4 regions of the Pseudomonas sp. GW821-FHT09E04 genome follow, and region 3 is predicted to be linked to each of the others. Evidence: predicted binding sites of a transcription regulator. Region 3 holds the regulator's gene; each other region holds the start of a gene.
The links. The regulator FliA, encoded in region 3, starts transcription of late flagellar genes. The targets are predictions, from matches to a motif close to CTAAAGTTTNNNNNNNNNNNGCCGNTAA.
Positions count from the first base shown of each region.

Region 1: a site for FliA is predicted at 2,994-3,021, ahead of AC07N4_RS01415 (methyl-accepting chemotaxis protein). Genes of this name have one in related genera too.
Region 2: a site for FliA is predicted at 3,399-3,426, ahead of AC07N4_RS20410 (methyl-accepting chemotaxis protein). Genes of this name have one in related genera too.
Region 4: a site for FliA is predicted at 2,230-2,257, ahead of motA (flagellar motor stator protein MotA). Genes of this name have one in related genera too.

Region 1 covers NZ_JBWKOR010000001.1:289,100-294,040, forward strand. The annotation lists gene AC07N4_RS01405 (YqaA family protein) at 1-333, opposite strand, end outside; gene AC07N4_RS01410 (DUF411 domain-containing protein) at 333-779, opposite strand; gene AC07N4_RS01415 (methyl-accepting chemotaxis protein) at 935-2,926, opposite strand; gene AC07N4_RS01420 (hypothetical protein) at 3,308-3,841, shown strand; gene AC07N4_RS01425 (GNAT family N-acetyltransferase) at 3,890-4,816, opposite strand; gene AC07N4_RS01430 (phenylacetate--CoA ligase family protein) at 4,816-4,941, opposite strand, start outside.
Region 2 covers NZ_JBWKOR010000005.1:359,288-364,228, forward strand. The annotation lists gene ubiB (ubiquinone biosynthesis regulatory protein kinase UbiB) at 1-33, shown strand, start outside; gene hisI (phosphoribosyl-AMP cyclohydrolase) at 114-515, shown strand; gene AC07N4_RS20385 (phosphoribosyl-ATP diphosphatase) at 508-840, shown strand; gene AC07N4_RS20390 (twin-arginine translocase TatA/TatE family subunit) at 866-1,144, shown strand; gene tatB (Sec-independent protein translocase protein TatB) at 1,155-1,607, shown strand; gene tatC (twin-arginine translocase subunit TatC) at 1,864-2,658, shown strand; gene AC07N4_RS20405 (16S rRNA (uracil(1498)-N(3))-methyltransferase) at 2,655-3,362, shown strand; gene AC07N4_RS20410 (methyl-accepting chemotaxis protein) at 3,469-4,941, shown strand, end outside.
Region 3 covers NZ_JBWKOR010000002.1:106,692-111,632, forward strand. The annotation lists gene AC07N4_RS06760 (chemotaxis protein CheA) at 1-137, opposite strand, end outside; gene AC07N4_RS06765 (protein phosphatase CheZ) at 191-979, opposite strand; gene AC07N4_RS06770 (chemotaxis response regulator CheY) at 997-1,368, opposite strand; gene fliA (RNA polymerase sigma factor FliA) at 1,536-2,276, opposite strand; gene fleN (flagellar synthesis regulator FleN) at 2,273-3,103, opposite strand; gene flhF (flagellar biosynthesis GTPase FlhF) at 3,217-4,557, opposite strand; gene flhA (flagellar biosynthesis protein FlhA) at 4,569-4,941, opposite strand, start outside.
Region 4 covers NZ_JBWKOR010000005.1:201,628-206,568, forward strand. The annotation lists gene dinD (DNA damage-inducible protein D) at 1-60, opposite strand, end outside; gene motB (flagellar motor protein MotB) at 227-1,306, opposite strand; gene motA (flagellar motor stator protein MotA) at 1,310-2,161, opposite strand; gene AC07N4_RS19735 (HDOD domain-containing protein) at 2,328-3,866, shown strand; gene AC07N4_RS19740 (rhodanese-like domain-containing protein) at 3,906-4,721, shown strand; gene asd (archaetidylserine decarboxylase) at 4,740-4,941, shown strand, end outside.

The sequences.
Region 1 (4,941 bases), on a different contig from region 3:
CCCGGCGATCAGCGTCAGGGGATCACCGATGACCGGCAACCAGCTGAGTAGCAGTGACCAGTGCCCATAACGTTGATAGTGAACGCGGGCGCGGTCCATGTGCTTCGGGCTGACCGGAAACCAGCGCCGACCCTGAAACCGCTCCAGTCCTCGCCCCAGCCACCAGTTGACCAGCGAACCGAGGACATTGCCCAGCGTCGCCACCACCAGCAGCCCCCACAGCCAATAGCGATCGCTGACCAGCAGCCCGACCAGCACCGCTTCCGATTGCAGCGGCAGCAGTGTGGCCGCGCCAAACGCGGCGAAGAACAGCCCGATGTAACCCGCCGTCATCAATGGGCCGGGTAATCCGCCACCACCACATCAGCCCCATCCTTTTTCAGGCCGATGACTTGATAGGCATCGCTCATACCGTCCATTTCCATGCCCGGCGAGCCCATCGGCATCCCCGGTGCCGCCACGCCAAGCAGATCGTCACGCTTGCTCAGCGCCAGCACTTGTTCGGCGGGGACGTGACCTTCGACGAATTTGCCGTTGATGATTGCGGTGTGGCAGGACGCCAGACGAGGTGGTACGCCGTGTTGTTGCTTGAAGCTGCTCATGTCGGCTTCAACGTGATCCTCGACCTTGAAACCGTTGGCTTCCAGGTGGCTGATCCACTTTTTGCAGCAGCCGCAGTTGGCGTCGCGGTGGACTTCGATCGGGATGAGGTCGGCGGCTTGCGCCAGGGAGGAGATGAATAGCGCGCTCAGGGCGGCCAGACGCAGGTGGTTTCGCATGGAGGGCTCTCGGCTCGGGTAAAAAAACGCATTTTGACCGGAATTTCCCGCCCGGCATCAACGGAGTGTTTCCAAGTAATACAAGGCGGGTTGTCAGCATGATCGTAGATCAAGGCTGACAGCCCGCTGAGCGAGAGATGACAGATCTGTCAGGATCAGCGCACCTTGAACCGGCCCATGATCGCGCCGACCCGGCTGTTGGCTTCCAGCAACTGTCGGGTGTTGAGCTCGCTGGCCTGACCACTTTGCACCAGTTCATCGACCATGTGACGGATCTGCACCATGCTGCGGTTGATCTCTTCGGTGACGGCGCTTTGCTGTTCGGCGGCGGTGGCAATCTGCGTGCTGAGGCTGTTGATGTGGCTGACCGAGCCGGCCATCTCGTCGAGGCCGCTGTTTACTCGCGCCGTGGCGTCGGCGGCCGACTGGCAACTGGCCTGGGTGTTTTCCATGGCGCTGACCGACGAACTCACGCCCTGGGTCAGGCGGGTCAACATTTCGTTGATTTCCGAAGTGCTGGCCTGGGTGCGGGCGGCGAGGGCGCGCACTTCGTCGGCCACCACCGCGAAGCCGCGTCCCTGCTCACCGGCGCGGGCGGCTTCGATGGCGGCGTTCAGCGCCAGCAGGTTGGTCTGGCCGGCAATGGCGCCAATCACCCCGAGAATCTCGGTGATGCGCTGCGCGTCCTGTTGCATGCTTTCGACCTTGTGCGTGGCGCTGGCCACTTCGTCGATCAGCGCGACCACGCTGCTCGACGCTTCGCCGACCACCACCCGCGAACGGTCGGCGTTTTCGTTGGCGCGCTGGGTGAAGGCGGCGGTTTCGGCGGCATTCTGCGCGACGCTTTCAGCGGTCGAACTCATCTCGTTGATCGCGGTGACGGTCTGGTCGGTTTCCGAGGCGTGGCGCAGCAGAATCTGACTGGTGTGCGCCGACGTACGTTGCAGGTTGTCGAGGCTCGAAGCCATGGCGCCGGTAGCCTGGGTGACTTCGCCGATCATGTTTTGCAGGTAGGCAATGAAGGTGTTGACCGAGTGACCGATCGCGCCGAGTTCGTCTTCGGCGCGGATGGTGATGCGGCGTGTCAGGTCGGCATCGCCGCTGGACAGCAGATCGATGTTGGCTTTCAGGGCCTTCATGCGCTGGATCAATTGGCGGATCGCATAGACCTGCCACAGCACCAGCAGGATCACCAGCGGGATCTGCAACAGGCTCAGGGTGCTGAGCACGTCATCGCGCTGGGCGGTGATCAACTTGGTCGGCAGGGCGGTGGCGAGGAACCAAGGCGTGCCTTCGATCGGGCGCATGAAGAAAGTGCTGGCTTCACCGTTGTTGTCGAACTCGACGCGCTGGGCCTGATCACGGTGCTGCAAGCCAGCCTTTACCTGACTCGCGAAAGGTGAACTGCCAGCCAGCTCGCTGATGTTTTTCAGCACGATCGGGCCATTGATGCGCGAACTGTTGCTGATGATTTTGCCGTCGGCCTCGACGATCAGCATTTCGGCACTGAGGTCTTTTTCCTTGCGCGCCACCAGGTCGTTGAAGAAGCCCAGCGTCACGTCGATGGTCGATACACCCCAGGTCGTGCCGTTCTTCTGGATGGCCATGGCGCAGTTGGTGCGTGGCTCGGCGCTGGCATCGTCTTTATAGGCGGCGGCCCAGGCGCATTGGCCGCGCGGGGTCTGCAGGCCGCCCTTGTACCAGCTCTGGTCGTAATAGTTGGGCGCTGCGTCGCTGTTCCAGAAGGTGTTCACGCCGAGTTTGCCGGAGCTGTCGCGATGCCAGAAGGTGCTGAACTTGTTGCGTCCCGCCTCACGCTGACCGGGCAGTGGCCAGATACCACCGCCAAATACTTTCAATTCACCGTACTGGTCCACCAGCCCCGGCAGCACCGTATCGATGGCGGCACTGTCGAGCAGCGGGATGGTCTGGGTGATGCTGCGTTGCTGCGATTGAACCTTGTTCAGTTCGCCCTGGATCTGCTCGGCGACCTCGGCAATGCGGTTGAGCACGACCTGTTCTTCGGTATGACGCAGTTTCGGCGCGACCAACTGGCTGATGCCTACCACGGTCAGGACCGACAGCAACAGGATAAATAGAACCAGAAACAGCGTGTAGCGAGCCTGAATGGTACGGAATGCGGGCATGGAGACCGGTCCTTGAGCAGCGTTTCTTATTAGGGGCGAGGAGTAAAACAGTAGGGGTATCCCTTACGTATCGTCGCGGCGCGAGGAAGCTTTAGGTACTCACGTGCTAAAAAGTTTTGAAACGCTGACCGACAAGTAACAGATCCGACACATGCAAACTAACCAGCCCGTTCGTTAGAGTAAAAAGCCGATTTTCGCCGGACTGGCCAAGCGGCTCTGGCTCAATATCTGCGGGGCTTGCAGTGCTTTGTATCGAGAATGTACAAAATTTGTAAAAAAGTGAAAAACAGATTGGTGACATCAGTTTGCCGGCCGATACTCCGGGCAACTCAAGACGTTCCACAAGGATATTTTCATGTTCTTTTCGCAAGGAGCACGCTCATGACCGTTGGTTATACCGGCGCGTGGCAGCCCAAGGCAGGTTTGCTGGTTCGAGATGCAGGGAGCTCGGGCAAACCGGTTTCTCAAAGCGTGAAGGTCAAGCAGATGCTGGCCCTGGTCGGCAACGACCCCACCGTTCTCAACACGGCGGAAATGGACAAGCAGCGTTTGCACAAGAACATCAAGGGGTTCGATCCGGAAAACGTCACTCCCAAGCAATTGGGCAAACTGACTGACTTCCTGCGCAGCCGGGGCCTCATTTCCGAAGTGACCTCGATGACGCTGCTCAATGCCGGTGACAAGTTCGATCGCTTTGGCATTCAGAAAGACCCGGATGCCAAGTTCAATGCGCTGGAATATTTCGCCACGCAACTGGACACCATCAACAACAACAGCCTCAAGGGCAACAAGTACGCCAATACGTTGATCCCGGAGTACAAGAAAGCCATTTACGTGCTGCAGAGCCTGAAAACCTACGGACAGGGCGGTGAACGTCCGCCTCCGACCGACAAAGGCGTCAGCGCCAAGGCTTGATCGCGTAAAACCAGGCCCTCCGATGCGCAGGGCCTGGGCATTCTTGCGTTACACGGACGATGATGGCTTGGCAATGAGCGATTGCAGGTCGTCATGCAGCCGCTGCATCTGCGGGCAAATCAGCGTCAACGCCGGTGGCCTGGCGCCACGATGAAACAACGCCAGCCAGCCAGCTCCTCTCTCATCCGGCACCAGCCCGGTGAACACGAATCCCGCCGTCGTGAGCAAGTGAAAAGCGCTTGCGAATTCCTTTGCCAGCCTGAGCCTGACTGAAATGAGCCAATGCGCCGGCAGTTCCTGCAACTGCTTGAGCAAGCCGCCATCGATCTCTTTGAAAATGCCTTCATACCGGTTCAATTGTTGTTCCAGCTGCACCGGTTCGCCCACCCAGGGCGCGGCCTTGTCCTGTGTTCCGAACACGCTGCACATCTGCCTCATGAAATCCCGGCAGCTTTCGGGCCACGCCTGGGTCGGGAGCGGGCGTCGGTTATCGTCGACAGGCGTGTAACCGATGACCAGCGATTCCCGCGCCGAGGCATTGAACGGAGACGGGACATGGTCGGGCAGCCATCCGACACTCTGAAAGCCGAGACTGGCTGCCATGCGCTGTGTGTAAGGATGGCCGGTGACCTGTTTGATCGTCACGCCCCGGTATCCCAACGCTTGCGCATGAATCAACAGCTGCCGTCCCAGGCGAGTAGCAATGTTCTGACCTCGGGTTTCGGGGGCAACCACGCTCAATGCCAGCTCGGCGATGTGCGATCCCTTGGCACGAATCAAGGTCGCGTGTCCCAGCATTTGATCTTCGGCGACGGCGACCAGAGAGTGCCAGCGCCCCAGCGCATGGTTGCGATCAATCATGCAGGGCAGATAGACGTGAGGCTGGGCGTAAAGATCGCCGTAGGTTTTTCGGAACAGGTTGCTCACGGCCACAGCGTCGCTGTTGCGGTAACTGCGCAGGGTAACTGTTTCCATCAGCGGTGTTCCATGGGCGGGCTGTCGTAGACGCGCAGATCCAGTACGCGCTGGCGTTTGCCGGAGCGCGGATGGCGTGACAGGTCCTGAACCGTGCAGCAGTGAATCTCCACGTCCAGCAAGTG
Region 2 (4,941 bases), on a different contig from region 3:
GCAGTCGGCTTGTATCTGGTCGTTCGCCGATAGCCAGTTCCGTGATCGGCTGGCACACTGTTTCAACGCCTGAACCCGACTATTGAAGTGTGGGTTCGCTGTCGGAGTCGAAGATGAAAAACTGGCTGGACGAGATCAAGTGGGACGCCGATGGCCTGGTGCCGGCGATTGCCCAGGATCACAAGACCGGACGCGTGCTGATGATGGCCTGGATGAACCGCGAAGCCCTGGAGCTGACCGCCGCGGAAAACCGTGCAATCTACTGGTCACGTTCCCGTGGCAAGCTGTGGCGCAAGGGCGAAGAGTCCGGCCATGTGCAGACCCTGCATGAAATGCGCCTGGACTGCGACGCCGACGTGATCATCCTGATGGTCGAACAGATTGGCGACATCGCTTGCCATACCGGCCGTCAGAGCTGCTTCTACCGCGTCTTCGAAAACGGCGACTGGAAAACGGTCGACCCGGTCTTGAAAGACCCGCACGCTATTTATTCCGCAGGACACAAACATGAGTGACACCCTGACCCGCCTCGCTCAGGTGCTTGAAGAGCGCAAGGGCGCTGCTGCCGACAGCTCGTATGTGGCCAGTCTGTATCACAAGGGCTTGAACAAGATTCTGGAAAAAGTCGGCGAAGAATCGGTCGAAACGATCATTGCTGCCAAGGACGCCGCCGTCAGTGGCGACTGCAGCGACGTGATCTACGAGACCGCCGACCTGTGGTTTCACAGCATGGTCATGCTCGCCCAACTGGGGCAGCATCCGCAGGCTGTACTCGACGAGCTGGATCGTCGCTTCGGTCTGTCCGGACACGTCGAGAAAGCCTCGCGTCCGTCCGCCTGAACAACTATTAGAGAGGAACAGCAACATGGGCATTTTTGACTGGAAACACTGGATCGTCATTCTGGTTGTCGTGGTGCTGGTGTTCGGCACCAAGAAACTGAAAAACCTCGGCACCGACGTCGGCGAGTCGATCAAGGGCTTTCGCAAAGCCATGAACGACGACGAAAAACCGGCCGATCCGACCGTCACGCCTGCGCAACCGGTGCCACCGGTTCAGCCGCAAGCCACCGCTCAGGCCAACCCGCCGCACACCATCGACGTGCAGGCGCAAAAAGTCGAAGAGCCGATCCGCAAAGACGTGTGAGCACTGACTAATGTTTGGTATCAGCTTCTCTGAACTGCTGCTCGTCGGCCTCGTTGCCCTGCTGGTGCTGGGCCCCGAGCGTTTGCCGGGCGCTGCGCGCACCGCCGGCCTGTGGGTCGGGCGGCTGAAGCGCAGCTTCAACGCGATCAAACAGGAAGTTGAACGTGAAATCGGTGCCGACGAAATCCGTCGGCAACTGCACAACGAACACATTCTGTCGCTGGAGCAGGAGGCGCGGAAGATTTTCACGCCTCCGGTTCAGCAGGAGCCGACACCGGTGCCGCCGGTTGCAGAGCAAACGCCAGTGGCTCCCGTTGCGGAACAACCGGCAAGCGTCGAGCACGTTTCTGCCGCCGCCGCTGAAGCTGCGCCGATCATGAAGCCGATTGAACCTGTTGCTCCAGCCGCCGCGCCAACCACGCCGGCCCCTCACGACCCAACATTGCCGCCGCGAGCCCCATGACAAGGGCCTGTCATCGGTCATTTCCTGTGTCGCGTTGTCGTCTGAAAGCGGGCCAGGCAAGGCGTAGTCCGCAGGGAATGTGTTTTACCTTTCCAAGGACTACAACGCGGCCTGGCCCGCTTTCAGGCACAACCCGAAGGGCCGGCCCGTATTTGCGCAGGGCTGCGTTACTCGTTGCTTATTTGAAACGCCAAACTACGCGCCTCGCGCCTTGCCCTGCGCAAATACGGGCTCGGCGCGACACAGGAAATGACCGATGACAGGCCCTAGCCTCCCCGAAAACGACCAGCACATGCCGCTGGTTTCGCACCTCACCGAGTTGCGCACCCGCCTGCTGCGCTGCGTCGCGGCGATCTTCATCATCTTCGCCGGGCTGTTCGCCTTCACCCAGCAGATCTACACCTTCGTCTCGACGCCGCTGCGCAGTTACTTGCCGGCCGGCGCGACGATGATCGCCACCGACGTGTCGTCGCCGTTCCTGACGCCGCTGAAGCTGACGATGATGGTGTCGCTGTTCCTGGCGATCCCGGTGATCCTGCATCAGATCTGGGGCTTCATCGCGCCGGGCCTGTACAAGCACGAGAAGCGTGTCGCAGTGCCGTTGCTGATCTCCAGCATCCTGCTGTTCTACACCGGTATGGCATTCGCCTATTACTTCGTGTTCCCGCTGATCTTCAAGTTCTTCGCCTCGGCCACCCCGGCCGGCGTGGAAATGATGACCGACATCACCAGTTACCTCGATTTCGTCATGACGCTGTTCTTTGCCTTCGGCGTGGCGTTCGAAATCCCGGTGGCCGTGGTGCTGCTGGTGTGGATCGGCGTGGTCGACGTCAAATACCTGAAGAAGATCCGCCCGTACGTGATCATCGGCTGCTTCGTGGTCGGCATGATCCTGACCCCGCCGGACATCTTCTCCCAGACCCTGCTGGCCGTGCCGATGTGGATGCTGTTCGAAGTCGGCATCCTGTTCGGCAGCCTGGTCAGCAAGCGCGAGCGCCCGGACGAAACCGCCGACGATCACAACGACCAGCCGCCAGCGACGCAACCATGAACCTGCTGTTGCTCGAAGAGGCCGATTTCATTGCGGCCGACCGCGTCGTGCTGCGTGATCGACGCCTGACCCACATGCAGGAAGTCCACCGTTCGGAAGTCGGCGACAGCCTGCGGGTCGGGCGCATCAACGGGTTGATGGGCTCGGCCGAGCTGCTGCGCCTGGAAGCGGGCGAAGCCGAACTGCGGGTCACCCTCGATCAGCCACCGCCGGCCAAGCTGCCGCTGACCCTGGTACTCGCCCTGCCACGCCCGAAGATGCTGCGTCGGGTGTTCCAGACCGTGGCGACCATGGGTGTGTCGAAGGTGATTCTGGTCAACAGCTATCGCGTCGAGAAGAGCTTCTGGCAAACGCCGTTTCTGGAGCCGGAAGCGATTCGCGAGAATTTGATCCTCGGCCTCGAACAGGCCCGCGATACCGTGCTGCCGGAAATCATCATCGAGAAGCGCTTCAAGCCGTTTGTCGAAGATCGTCTGCCGGCCATCACCGACGGCACCCTCGGCCTGGTCGGCCATCCGGGCAACTTCCCGCCCTGCCCGCGCGCCCTGAGCGAACCGGTGACCCTGGCCATCGGCCCCGAGGGTGGCTGGATTCCCTACGAGATCGACCTGCTGGGCAAATCCGGCCTGCAACCGGTGCAACTCGGCGAACGCATCCTGCGCGTCGAAACCGCCGTCACTGCCCTGCTCGCCCGCCTGTTCTGAACCGCTCTGGCGCCATTCGGCGCCAGACAAATTGCGTTACAGATTGCCATCACTCAGCCGATACAGTCTCCATAAGTCCAATTAGTGGTCCGAGGGGAGTCGTCGCATGTACCGTTGGTTAGCCGAGAATCTTGGAAACGTCAGCGTCAAACGCAAGCTGGGCATCGGTTTCGGCCTGGTGCTGCTGCTGACCCTGTTGATCACCTTTACCGGCTGGACCGGCATGAGCGGCATCATCAGCCGCGGTGACAAACTCGGTTTCATCTCGAGCCTCAACGAGCTGACCAAGGACCTGCGCCTGGCGCGTCTGGACTACGAAATGCGCCGTGGCGAACAAGGCCCGGGCACAGTCAATGACCTGCTCGGCAAACTCGACAGCGGCCTGCAAACCGCTCGCAGCCTGATCGAACAGCCAGCCGACGCGGCGATGGTCGATCAGCAACTGGCCGCCGTTGCCGAATACAAACGCGCCTTCGCCGACATGACCCAGGCCACCGCCCTGCGCGAAGACGCCCGCAGCAAACTCGGCGCCACCGCCGACAATGCCGTGGCCAAGGTTGCCGAAGTCGAGAAATCCATGCTGCAAGGCGACAGCGTTGCCCAGTTCAACGCGGTGATCGACCTCAGCAAGCTGATCCAGCAGGCCCGCTTCCAGGTGCGCGGCTACACCTACAGCGCCAAGGCCGAAGCCGAACAACCGGCCCTCGACGCCATCGACAACGCCCTGAAAAACCTCGAGACCCTGCCGGCCAAATTGCCGGAACAGCACATCGCCAATCTGCAACAGGCTACCGAGTCGCTGAAAGCCTATCGCGCCGCTGTCAGCCAGTTCCGCGATTCGCAGGTTGCCAGCGCCAAGGCGCTGGCCCGCATGTCGACCCAGGGCGACCTGTTGATGGACATCAGCAAGAAGCTCACCGACTCCCAGACCATCGTGCGTGACACCGATGCCGCCAGCGCCAAGAACCAGTTGCTGATCGCCACCTTGCTGGCCGTGGCCTTCGGCCTGCTCGCCGCCTGGGCGATCACCCGGCAGATCATCATCCCGCTGGAGCAGACCCTGAAAGTCGCCGAGCGCGTGGCCGCTGGCGACCTGACCCACAACCTGATCTCCCAGCGCCGCGACGAACTCGGCCAGTTGCAGCGTTCGATGCAGAGCATGACTCAGGGCCTGCGCGACTTGATCGGCGGGATAAGCGACGGCGTCACTCAGATCGCCAGCGCCGCCGAAGAACTGTCGGCCGTGACCGAGCAGACCAGTGCCGGCGTGAACAATCAGAAAGTCGAGACCGATCAGGTCGCCACCGCCATGAACGAAATGGCTGCCACCGTGCAGGAAGTCGCGCGCAACGCCGAGGAAGCCTCAGAAGCGGCCGTCGCCGCTGACCAACAGGCCCGCGAAGGCGACAAAGTGGTCGGCGAAGCCATCGCCCAGATCGAACGCCTGGCCACTGAAGTCGGCCACTCTACCGAGGCCATGGGCGAGCTCAAGCGCGAAAGCGACAAGATCGGCAGCGTCCTCGACGTGATCAAGTCCGTGGCCCAGCAAACCAACCTGCTGGCCCTCAACGCTGCCATC
Region 3 (4,941 bases):
CGAAAAATTGCGTTGAGCAGATCTGCGTCATCCGGACGGCTTTCCAGCTCGACCAGTTGTTCGGACAGTTGCTCAAGAATCTCGCCGGCCTCAACCAGGAAATCCTGAAGGATCTCTTCATCGGCGCCGAAGCTCATTAGGGGGTGCTCCTACAGGTCTAAAAACCCAAAAAACCTATAATTCCAAAACTCTAGAATCCAAGGCTGGATAACAAATCGTCCACATCGTCCTGACCGGACACAACGTCTTCTCGTTTATCGGCATGAATCTGCGGACCTTCACCCTGCGAGAGATGTTTTTGTGGATCTTTTTCAGCGAGCATCGCCGCACGGTCATGTTCGATGCCCGCAAAGCGGTCCACCTGACTGGCCATGAGCACGAGTTTGAGCAGATTGCTTTCGACTTCGGTGACCAATTGGGTCACGCGCTTGATCACCTGACCTGTGAGGTCCTGGTAATCCTGGGCCAGCAGAATGTCGTTGAGGTTGCTCGACACCGCGCGGTTGTCCGCGCTGCTGCGTGCCAGAAAACCGTCGACCCGACGCGCCAGCTCGCGGAACTCTTCAGCCCCGACTTCACGGCGCATGAAACGTCCCCAGTCGGCACTCAACGCCTGGGCTTCGTCAGCCAGGCCATTGACCACCGGCGTGGCGCTTTCCACCAGGTCCATGGTGCGGTTGGCCGCCGCTTCGGTCAGCTTGACCACATAGCCCAGACGCTCGGTCGCATCAGTGATCTGCGACACTTCCTCGGCCTGCGGCATATGCGGGTCGATCTGGAAGTTGACGATTGCACTGTGCAGTTCGCGCGTGAGCTTGCCCACTTCCTGGTACAGGCCACGGTCACGGGTCTGATTGAGCTCATGGATCAGTTGCACAGCGTCGCCGAACCTGCCTTTTTCAAGGCTTTCGACCAGTTCGACCGCGTGTTTTTTCAGAGTCGACTCGAAGTCGCCCTGTGAAGATTCGTTATGCTCCATAGCTCCCCCGCGCGTCATCAGCCGATGCGTTCGAAAATCTTCTCGATTTTTTCTTTCAGCGCCTGAGCCGTGAAAGGTTTGACCACGTAGCCGTTAACGCCGGCCTGGGCCGCTTCGATGATCTGCTCGCGCTTGGCTTCAGCGGTCACCATCAGCACTGGCAGGTGCTTGAGTTTTTCATCGGCGCGCACGTGACGCAGCAGGTCGATACCGGTCATGCCAGGCATGTTCCAGTCGGTCACCAGAAAGTCGATGCTGCCGCTGTTGAGCACCGGAATGGCAGTGGTGCCATCGTCGGCTTCAACGGTGTTGGTGAACCCAAGGTCACGCAACAGGTTCTTGATGATCCGCCGCATCGTTGAGAAGTCATCAACGATGAGGATTTTCATGTCTTTGTTCAATTCGACCTCCAAGCAGTCTTAAACGCGCCCAGCACCTGGACGCGCCATTTCAATCAATCCGGCAAAGCACTCGATGACTGTCTGGAGCACAACAGAGCAAGACCGGTGCCGTTCACCACCGCACCAGCCTCGTTCGCAGCGTCCCCACACTGCCTTCAGCGCGCTCGCCACTCCCCCAAACGCCCCCGCAAGCGGGCCGCGCACTGGCTGTGTAACTGGCTGACCCGCGATTCACTGACGCCAAGGACTTCACCGATTTCCTTGAGGTTCAGCTCTTCGTCGTAGTACAGCGCCAACACCAGTCGCTCACGCTCCGGCAAATTGGCAATCGCGTCCGCCAACGCAGCCTGGAAGCGCTCATCTTCCAGATCGCGCGACGGCTCAAGATGAGCACTTGCGCCATCCTCGTGCAGCCCTTCGTGTTCGCCGTCCTGCAACAGGTCGTCGAAACTGAACAGTCGGCTGCCCAGGGTGTCGTTCAAAATCCCGTAGTAATCGTCGAGACTCAATTGGAGTTCGGCCGCAACCTCGTGATCTTTAGCGTCACGGCCGGTTTTAGCTTCAATCGAGCGAATCGCGTCGCTGACCATACGGGTGTTGCGGTGAACCGAGCGCGGTGCCCAGTCCCCCTTGCGTACTTCATCGAGCATGGCGCCGCGGATCCGGATGCCCGCGTACGTTTCGAAACTGGCGCCTTTGCTGGCGTCGTATTTGGTCGAGACTTCGAGCAGGCCGATCATTCCGGCCTGGATCAGGTCTTCGACCTGCACACTGGCCGGCAATCGCGCCAGCAAGTGGTAAGCAATGCGTTTGACCAGTGGCGCGTAACGCTCGATCAGCTCGTACTGCGCGTCACGTGCCGACTTCTTGTAGAAATTCATACCGCTGGCGGTCATAGCACAGGTCCTGCCGTTTGCTGCACGAGGCGCTCGACGAAAAATTCGAGGTGGCCGCGCGGATTGGCGGGCAGCGGCCAGGTGTCGACCTTTTGCGCGATCGCCTTGAACGCCAGTGCGCACTTGGAACGCGGGAAGGCTTCATAGACCGCACGCTGCTTCTGCACCGCCTTGCGCACGCTTTCGTCGTAAGGCACCGCACCGACGTATTGTAGGGCGACGTCGAGGAAGCGATCCGTGACCTTGGTCAACTTGGCGAACAGATTGCGACCTTCCTGCGGGCTCTGGGCCATGTTGGCCAGGACGCGGAAGCGGTTCATGCCGTAATCGCGGTTGAGCAGTTTGATCAGCGCGTAGGCGTCGGTGATCGAGGTCGGCTCGTCGCAGACCACCAGCAACACTTCTTGCGCCGCGCGAACGAAACTGACTACCGAGTCACCAATACCCGCAGCGGTGTCGATCACCAGTACGTCGAGATTGTCGCCGATGTCGCTGAACGCCTGAATCAGACCGGCATGCTGGGCCGGGCTCAGGTGAACCATGCTCTGCGTGCCGGAAGCGGCCGGCACGATGCGGATCCCGCCGGGGCCTTGCAACAGCACGTCGCGCAGCTCGCAGCGGCCCTCGATCACATCGGCCAGGGTACGTTTGGGCGTGAGGCCCAGCAGAACGTCGACGTTCGCCAGACCCAGGTCGGCGTCCAGCAGCATGACCCGACGGCCAAGCTCTGCCAGCGCCAGGGACAAGTTCACTGACACGTTAGTCTTGCCGACGCCACCTTTGCCGCCGGTCACCGCGATCACCTGTACGGGATGCATGCTGCCCATGTTATTTCTTTACCTTGTCTTGCATAGACGGAGGCCACATTACTGGCTGCGCGTTCACAACCGGAACAATGCATGGCAGACCATCGATGTAGGTACAAAAACTGTTCATTACCTCAGCCAACCTGCTTGGTGGGACTGTGGTAGATATCAGCGAACATGTCAGCCATGGCTTCTTCGCTGGGTTCTTCCTGCATTTGCACACTGACGGCGCGGCTGACCAATTGATGACGGCGCGGCAGATGCAGATCATCCGGAATCCGTGGGCCGTCGGTCAGGTAGGCGACCGGCAGTTCATGACTGATCGCCAGGCTCAGCACTTCGCCAAGGCTGGCCGTCTCATCCAGTTTAGTCAGGATGCACCCGGCGAGCCCGCAACGCTTGTAACTGTGATAAGCGGCGGTTAGAACCTGTTTCTGGCTGGTGGTTGCCAGTACCAGATAATTTTTCGACCGAATGCCACGACCGGCCAGGCTTTCCAGCTGCATGCGCAGTGCCGGATCGCTGGCCTGCAGGCCGGCGGTATCGATCAGCACCACGCGTTTGCGCAGCAGTGGATCCAGCGCCTGCACCAGGGACTGGCCCGGGTCGACGTGGGTCACCGACACATTGAGGATCCGGCCCAGGGTTTTCAACTGTTCCTGAGCACCGATGCGGAAGCTGTCCATGCTCACCAGCGCAATGTTCTGCGCGCCGTACTTGAGCACGTAACGGGCGGCCAGTTTGGCCAGGGTGGTGGTCTTGCCCATGCCGGCAGGACCGACCATGGCAATGATCCCGCCCTCTTCCAGCGGCTCGACTTCCGGGGTGGCGATCATCCGCGCCAGGTGCGCCAGCAACATGCGCCAGGCCTGACGAGGTTCTTCGATATCGCTGGTCAGCGCCAGCAGGTCGCGGGACAACGGGCCGGACAAGCCGATGCGTTGCAGACGACGATAAAGGTTCGCCTGAGCCGGACGGCTGCCTTGCAGCTGATTCCAGGCCAGAGTGCCGAGCTGCACTTCCATCAGCTCGCGCAGGCTGTTGAGTTCGAAACGCATCGAATCCAGCGCACGCGGATCAACGCCAGCGGCAGCCGGCGCAGGTGCCGGAGCTGGACGCGCCGGAGCAGCGTAAGTCGGTTCTGTCAGAGGCTCGGCAGCCGTCAGCGGCAGGCCGGCGGTCAATGGCAGACCGGAGAACAACTGGCGATTGGTGTTGCCGTCGGCTTCACCACGCATGCTCAGTTCGGCCTGGGCGGTGACGATGCGCGACTGGGTCTTGCGCAGCTCATCTTCGAGTTCCATGTTCGGAACCCGTGGCGCCAGCGCCGACAATTTGTAATCCAGCGCCGCCGTCAGCTCGACGCCGCCGGCAATGCGGCGGTTGCCAATGATGGCGGCATCAGCGCCCAGCTCATCACGAACCAGCTTCATGGCCTGACGCATATCGGCGGCGAAAAAACGCTTAACTTGCATAAACCACTACCTCAGCCGTTGGGCCCTACTGTCGCAACGATGGTCACTTGCTTGTTGTCCGGAATTTCCTGGTAGGCCAGCACATGCAGTCCAGGGACTGCCAGGCGGCCAAAGCGCGAGAGCATCGCGCGAACCGGGCCTGCTACCAACAGGATCACCGGCTGACCTTGCATTTCCTGACGCTGCGCCGCTTCGATGAGCGAACGCTGCAGCTTCTCGGCCATGCTTGGCTCCAGCAGAACGCCCTCTTCCGAGCCTTGTCCTGCCTTCTGCAGACTATTGAGCAATATTTGTTCCAACCTTGGCTCCAGCGTGATAACTGGCAGCTCCGACTCAGTCCCTACAATGCTTTGGACGATGGCGCGAGAAACGCCGACCCGCACA
Region 4 (4,941 bases), on a different contig from region 3:
CACCCGTTGCGCTAATTCGTCAAATTGCTGTTGCAGCAAAAAGATTGTCTGATTTTCCATCGTCACGACTCCCTGTGGTTCAGAAGGATTTGAATTCATTGCTGGCCATTTAAAGCAAAACACCCGTGTGCGCTGATCGGGGATTATCCGTGAGAGGCTGATCAAAAAAGCGCCCAGTCGTCGCCGGATACAAAAAAGCCGACATCACTGTCGGCTTTTTTGTGGGTCACTGCTTGGGCGCGGGCGCCGGTGCAGTGGCGGGTGCAGCGGGCGCCGGGGCTGGCGCCGCGCTGCCCGGCGCGGTTGGTTTCGGCGCCGCGTCGTCAAACAGGTTCAACCGTTCACGCAGCTCGTGCGCCGGCACTGGCTGCTGATCCGCCGGCAAGGCGTTCGGGTCGACCGGTGTGGCCGGGGCCGCACCGTTCTGACCTTGATCTGCCGGTTTCGACGGTTCGGTACCTTGCGAACCTTCGATGGCCGCCTGGGCCTTCTTGGTCAGCACCACGATGTCGATGCGACGGTTGACCGGGTTGAACGGGTTCTCCTTGTCGAACAGCGCCGACGAGGCGTAACCCACGACCCGCGCCACTTGCCCGTCCGGATAACTACCCGCCACCAGCGCACGCCGGGCGGCGTTGGCACGGTTGGCCGAGAGCTCCCAGTTACCGAAGTCACCGGTGCCGGTGTACGGCTTGGCGTCGGTGTGGCCGCTGATGCTGATCTTGTTCGGCACCGCTTTGATGGTGTCGGCCATGGCCAGCAGGATGTCTTCGAAGTACGGCTTCAGGCGTGCAGAACCGGAGTCGAACATCGGACGGTTCTCGGCGTCCATGATCTGGATGCGCAAGCCGTTCGGCGTGATCTCGAACAGGATCTGATCCTTGAACTTCTGCAGCTGCGGATTCTCGTCGACCTTGTTCTGCAGTTCTTGCAGCAACAGTTCCAAGCGCTCCTTCTCGACCTGTTCGGCCATGCCTTCAACCTGCTCGGTGTCGACCGTGACCTTGTCCGGCTGCGGCTGAGACTTCACTTCAGGGTTGAGGGTGTTTTCCGGCGCCAGGGTCGGCGTACCGCCCAGGTCGATGATGTACGGCGTGCCGCTCTCGGAGAAACCGACCGGGTCCTTGAAGTAACCGGCGATGGCGATCTTCTGTTCCGGGGTCGCGGTGGACAGCAGCCACAACACCAGGAAGAACGCCATCATCGCCGTCGCGAAGTCGGCGAAGGCGATCTTCCACGCCCCGCCGTGATGCCCGCCGGCGATGCGCTTGACGCGCTTGATGATTATCGGCTGGTTATTTTCCATGACTTAACGACCGCGAACGGCTTGTTCCAGCTCGGCAAAGCTTGGACGGTGAGCCGGGTACAGAACCTTGCGACCGAACTCGACAGCCAGCGATGGCGGCATGCCGGACGCCGAAGCCACCAGCGAGGCCTTGATGGCTTCGTAGACGTTCAGCTCTTCCTTGGCATCGTGCGCCAGGGAGTGCGCCAGCGGGCCGAAGAAACCGTATGCCGCGAGAATACCGAAGAAGGTACCCACGAGTGCCGCACCTACGTGCAGACCGATGGACTTCTGATCGCCTTCACCCAACGAGGCCATGGTCACCACGATACCCAGTACCGCCGCGACGATACCGAAACCCGGCATGGCGTCGGCAATGCCGTTCACCGCGTGGGACGGATGCTCGAGGTCTTCCTTGAGGCTGTACAGTTCCATGTCGAACAAGCCTTCCAGCTCGTGCGGCGCCATGTTGCCGGACGACATGATGCGCAGGTAATCGCAGATGAACGCGGTCATGCGTTCGTCTTTCAATACCGCCGGGTACTTGGCGAAGATCGGGCTCGCAGCGGCATCTTCGATGTCGCCCTCGATGGCCATCATGCCTTCACGGCGGCTCTTGTTGAGGATCTCGTAGATCAGGCCCAGCACTTCCAGATAGAACGTGTGGCTGAAACGCGAGCTGAACATGCTCAGGGATTTCTTGAGCACGTGCATCGTCATGTAACCGGGGTTGGCCTGGAGGAATGCTCCGAGTGCCGCACCACCGATGATCATCACCTCGAAAGGCTGGATCAGGGCGGCAATCTTGCCGTGGGAGAGCACGTATCCGCCGAGCACGCTCGCGAATACGACGATGATGCCGATAATTTTAGCCATAGGTAGAAAGTACTTATTTAAGTCGGGTTCAAGGTCATATTCGGAAGTTAAAAAATCTCTTCTTCTACTTATCGGCAAAACTGCGCCAGACTATAGCCAGTTCAGGCGAAAAGCCAATTTAGCCCATGCCGGGCGCGTCTACAGTCAGTGAAGATCTCGTCCAGACATGGCTAATGAAACGAACGTCCCACACGTAAAACCCACCACACTCGATGGCTGGGTGAAGCTGCTCGACGGCGTGCGCCTGCCGGTGCCGCAAGAAGCCCACGATCGTGTCTGCCGCGCCATCCGCGATAATCGCAGCTCGCTGCGCGACATCGCCGACCTGATGCAGGACAGCCCGGCGCTGGCGCTGAGCATCATTCGCGAAGCCAATCGCCACACCCAGGGCAGCATGACTGCACCGGCGGAAAACCTTGAGGTCGCGATCAATCGCCTTGGCCTCGCCCGCACCGAAGAACTGCTGGCTCGCCTGCCCGCCGAACCGCAGGCACAAATTCCCCAGGCCTTGCGCCAGATACAGATGATCAGCCAGCACGCCACGCAACAGGCCAACGGCTTTTTTGCCAGTCGCCTGGCGCGGCTGTGGCAGGACATTCATTGGGGCAGTCTGTTATTTCTGTCGCCGCTGTGGCCGCTGGCGCTGACCTTTCCCCAACTGCTCGAAGAGTGGGAAGTGCGGGTTATCCACAAGGGCGAATCGGCCCGCGACGTGGAAAAGCAATTGTTCGGCGTGCGCCTGCTGAAGATCGGTGAGGCGCTGGTCGAAGTCTGGCGATTGCCGATCTGGGTGCAGCAGGGCTATCGATTGCTGCTCACCGAGCAGCGCGAACTGGTCAAGGTTTTGCGCATCGCCCGCGATGTCGATCACCCGCTACGCCAGCAGAATCGCCTCGATGACGACCCGACCCTGCGCCACTGGCTCAATCAGCCGGCCAACACCGTGCTGCTGGCCAACGGCCTGGCGCTGTCGGCACAACAGGCCTGGGACAGTCCGCACAGCGAGCGCTGGCAATACCTGACCAGCCTCTATCTGCAAATCTCGATGGACGAGGTGCAACAACAGTTGCACCAGCAGGCCGCCAACAGCGCACGCCGGCATTCGATGCCGGATCTGTGGCACCCGGCGGTTTCCCTGTTGTGGCCGTGGGGCACCCATCGCCTGCCCGCCGGAATGCTGCCGGCCGCCGCACCCAATGCCGACGACCTCGCCAAGTGGCGCCGGCAATGCGCCGAACTGCTGGCCGAGCCGAGCCGTTTCACCAATGCCATGCACTTGACCATTGCCGCTCGCGACGCGCTGGTGGCCAGCGGCATGCGCCGGGTGATGATCCTGATGGCCGACCGCACGCAGTCCAGTCTGCGTGTGCATCAGATTTCCGGTCTGCCGAAGGAAGCCGCTGCGCTCAACTTCGTCGTCAGTCAAAGCACCGTGTTGCAACGCTTGCTCGCGCAGCAGGCACAAGTGCGGATCACCCCGGACAACAACGCCCAGTTTTCCGCCCTGCTGCCGCCCTCGCTGCGCACGCTGTTCCGAGGCGAACACCTGTTCTTGCGCTCGCTGGTCCACAACGGCCGCGTCATCATGATCGTGGTGGCCGACCAAGGTGGCGGGCCGTTCGCCGACATCACCGTGCAAGCCTTCGGCAAAACCGCGCAGTGCATCGAGAAAGCCCTGCACAGCTTTAGCCAGCGCGGCCAATGACAGCTACAATCCTTCCCCTTTGTGCTCTGGAGACCTCACATGTCTGACTTCTCTGGCCTGGCGCTGGTGATCGAGCCGAGCGACCTGCTCCCTCGCCTCGAAGCCCGCAACCTGATTCTGGTGGATCTGACCAGTGCCGCCCGCTATGCCGAGGGTCACATTCCCGGCGCACGCTTCGTCGATCCGAAGCGCACCCAGCTGGGCCAGGCACCGGCTCCGGGCCTGTTGCCGACAAAAGAAAAACTCGAAGAACTGTTTGGTGAACTGGGTCATCACAAGGACGCGGTCTACGTGGTCTATGACGACGAAGGCGGTGGCTGGGCCGGACGTTTCATCTGGCTGCTCGACGTGATCGGTCACGACAAGTACCACTACCTCGACGGCGGCCTGCCGGCGTGGCTGGCGGAAGGCTCGCCGATGTCGATCCAGATCCCTCCTGTCGTCGGCGGTCCGGTAGCCCTGACCCTGCACGACGAACCGACCGCCACCCGCGAATACCTGCAAAGCCGCCTCGGTGCCGCCGACCTGGCGATCTGGGATGCTCGCGGGCCACTGGAATACTCCGGCGAGAAAGTGCTGGCGGCCAAGGGTGGGCACATCCCCGGCGCAGTCAACTTCGAATGGACGGCAGGCATGGATCAGGTGCGCCAGCTGCGCATTCGCACCGACATGCCGCAGATCCTCGAAAGCCTCGGGATCACGAAAGACAAAGAAATCATTACTCACTGCCAGACCCATCACCGGTCCGGTTTCACTTATCTGGTGGCCAAATCCCTCGGTTATCCGCGGGTCAAGGGCTACGCCGGTTCCTGGGGCGAATGGGGCAACCACCCCGACACCCCCGTCGAGCTTTAAGGATTTTTAAGGACAGTCATGAAAGAGCGTTTGTTTATCATCAGCCAATACCTGCTGCCTCACCACTTGCTGTCGCGCCTGGCCGGCTGCATTGCCGAGTGCCGCGTGCGCTGGTTCAAGAATGCCTTCACCACCTGGTTCGCCAAGCGTTATCAGGTGGACATGTCGCTGGCGCTGGTTGAGGACGTGACCGCTTACGAGCACTTCAACGCCTTCTTCA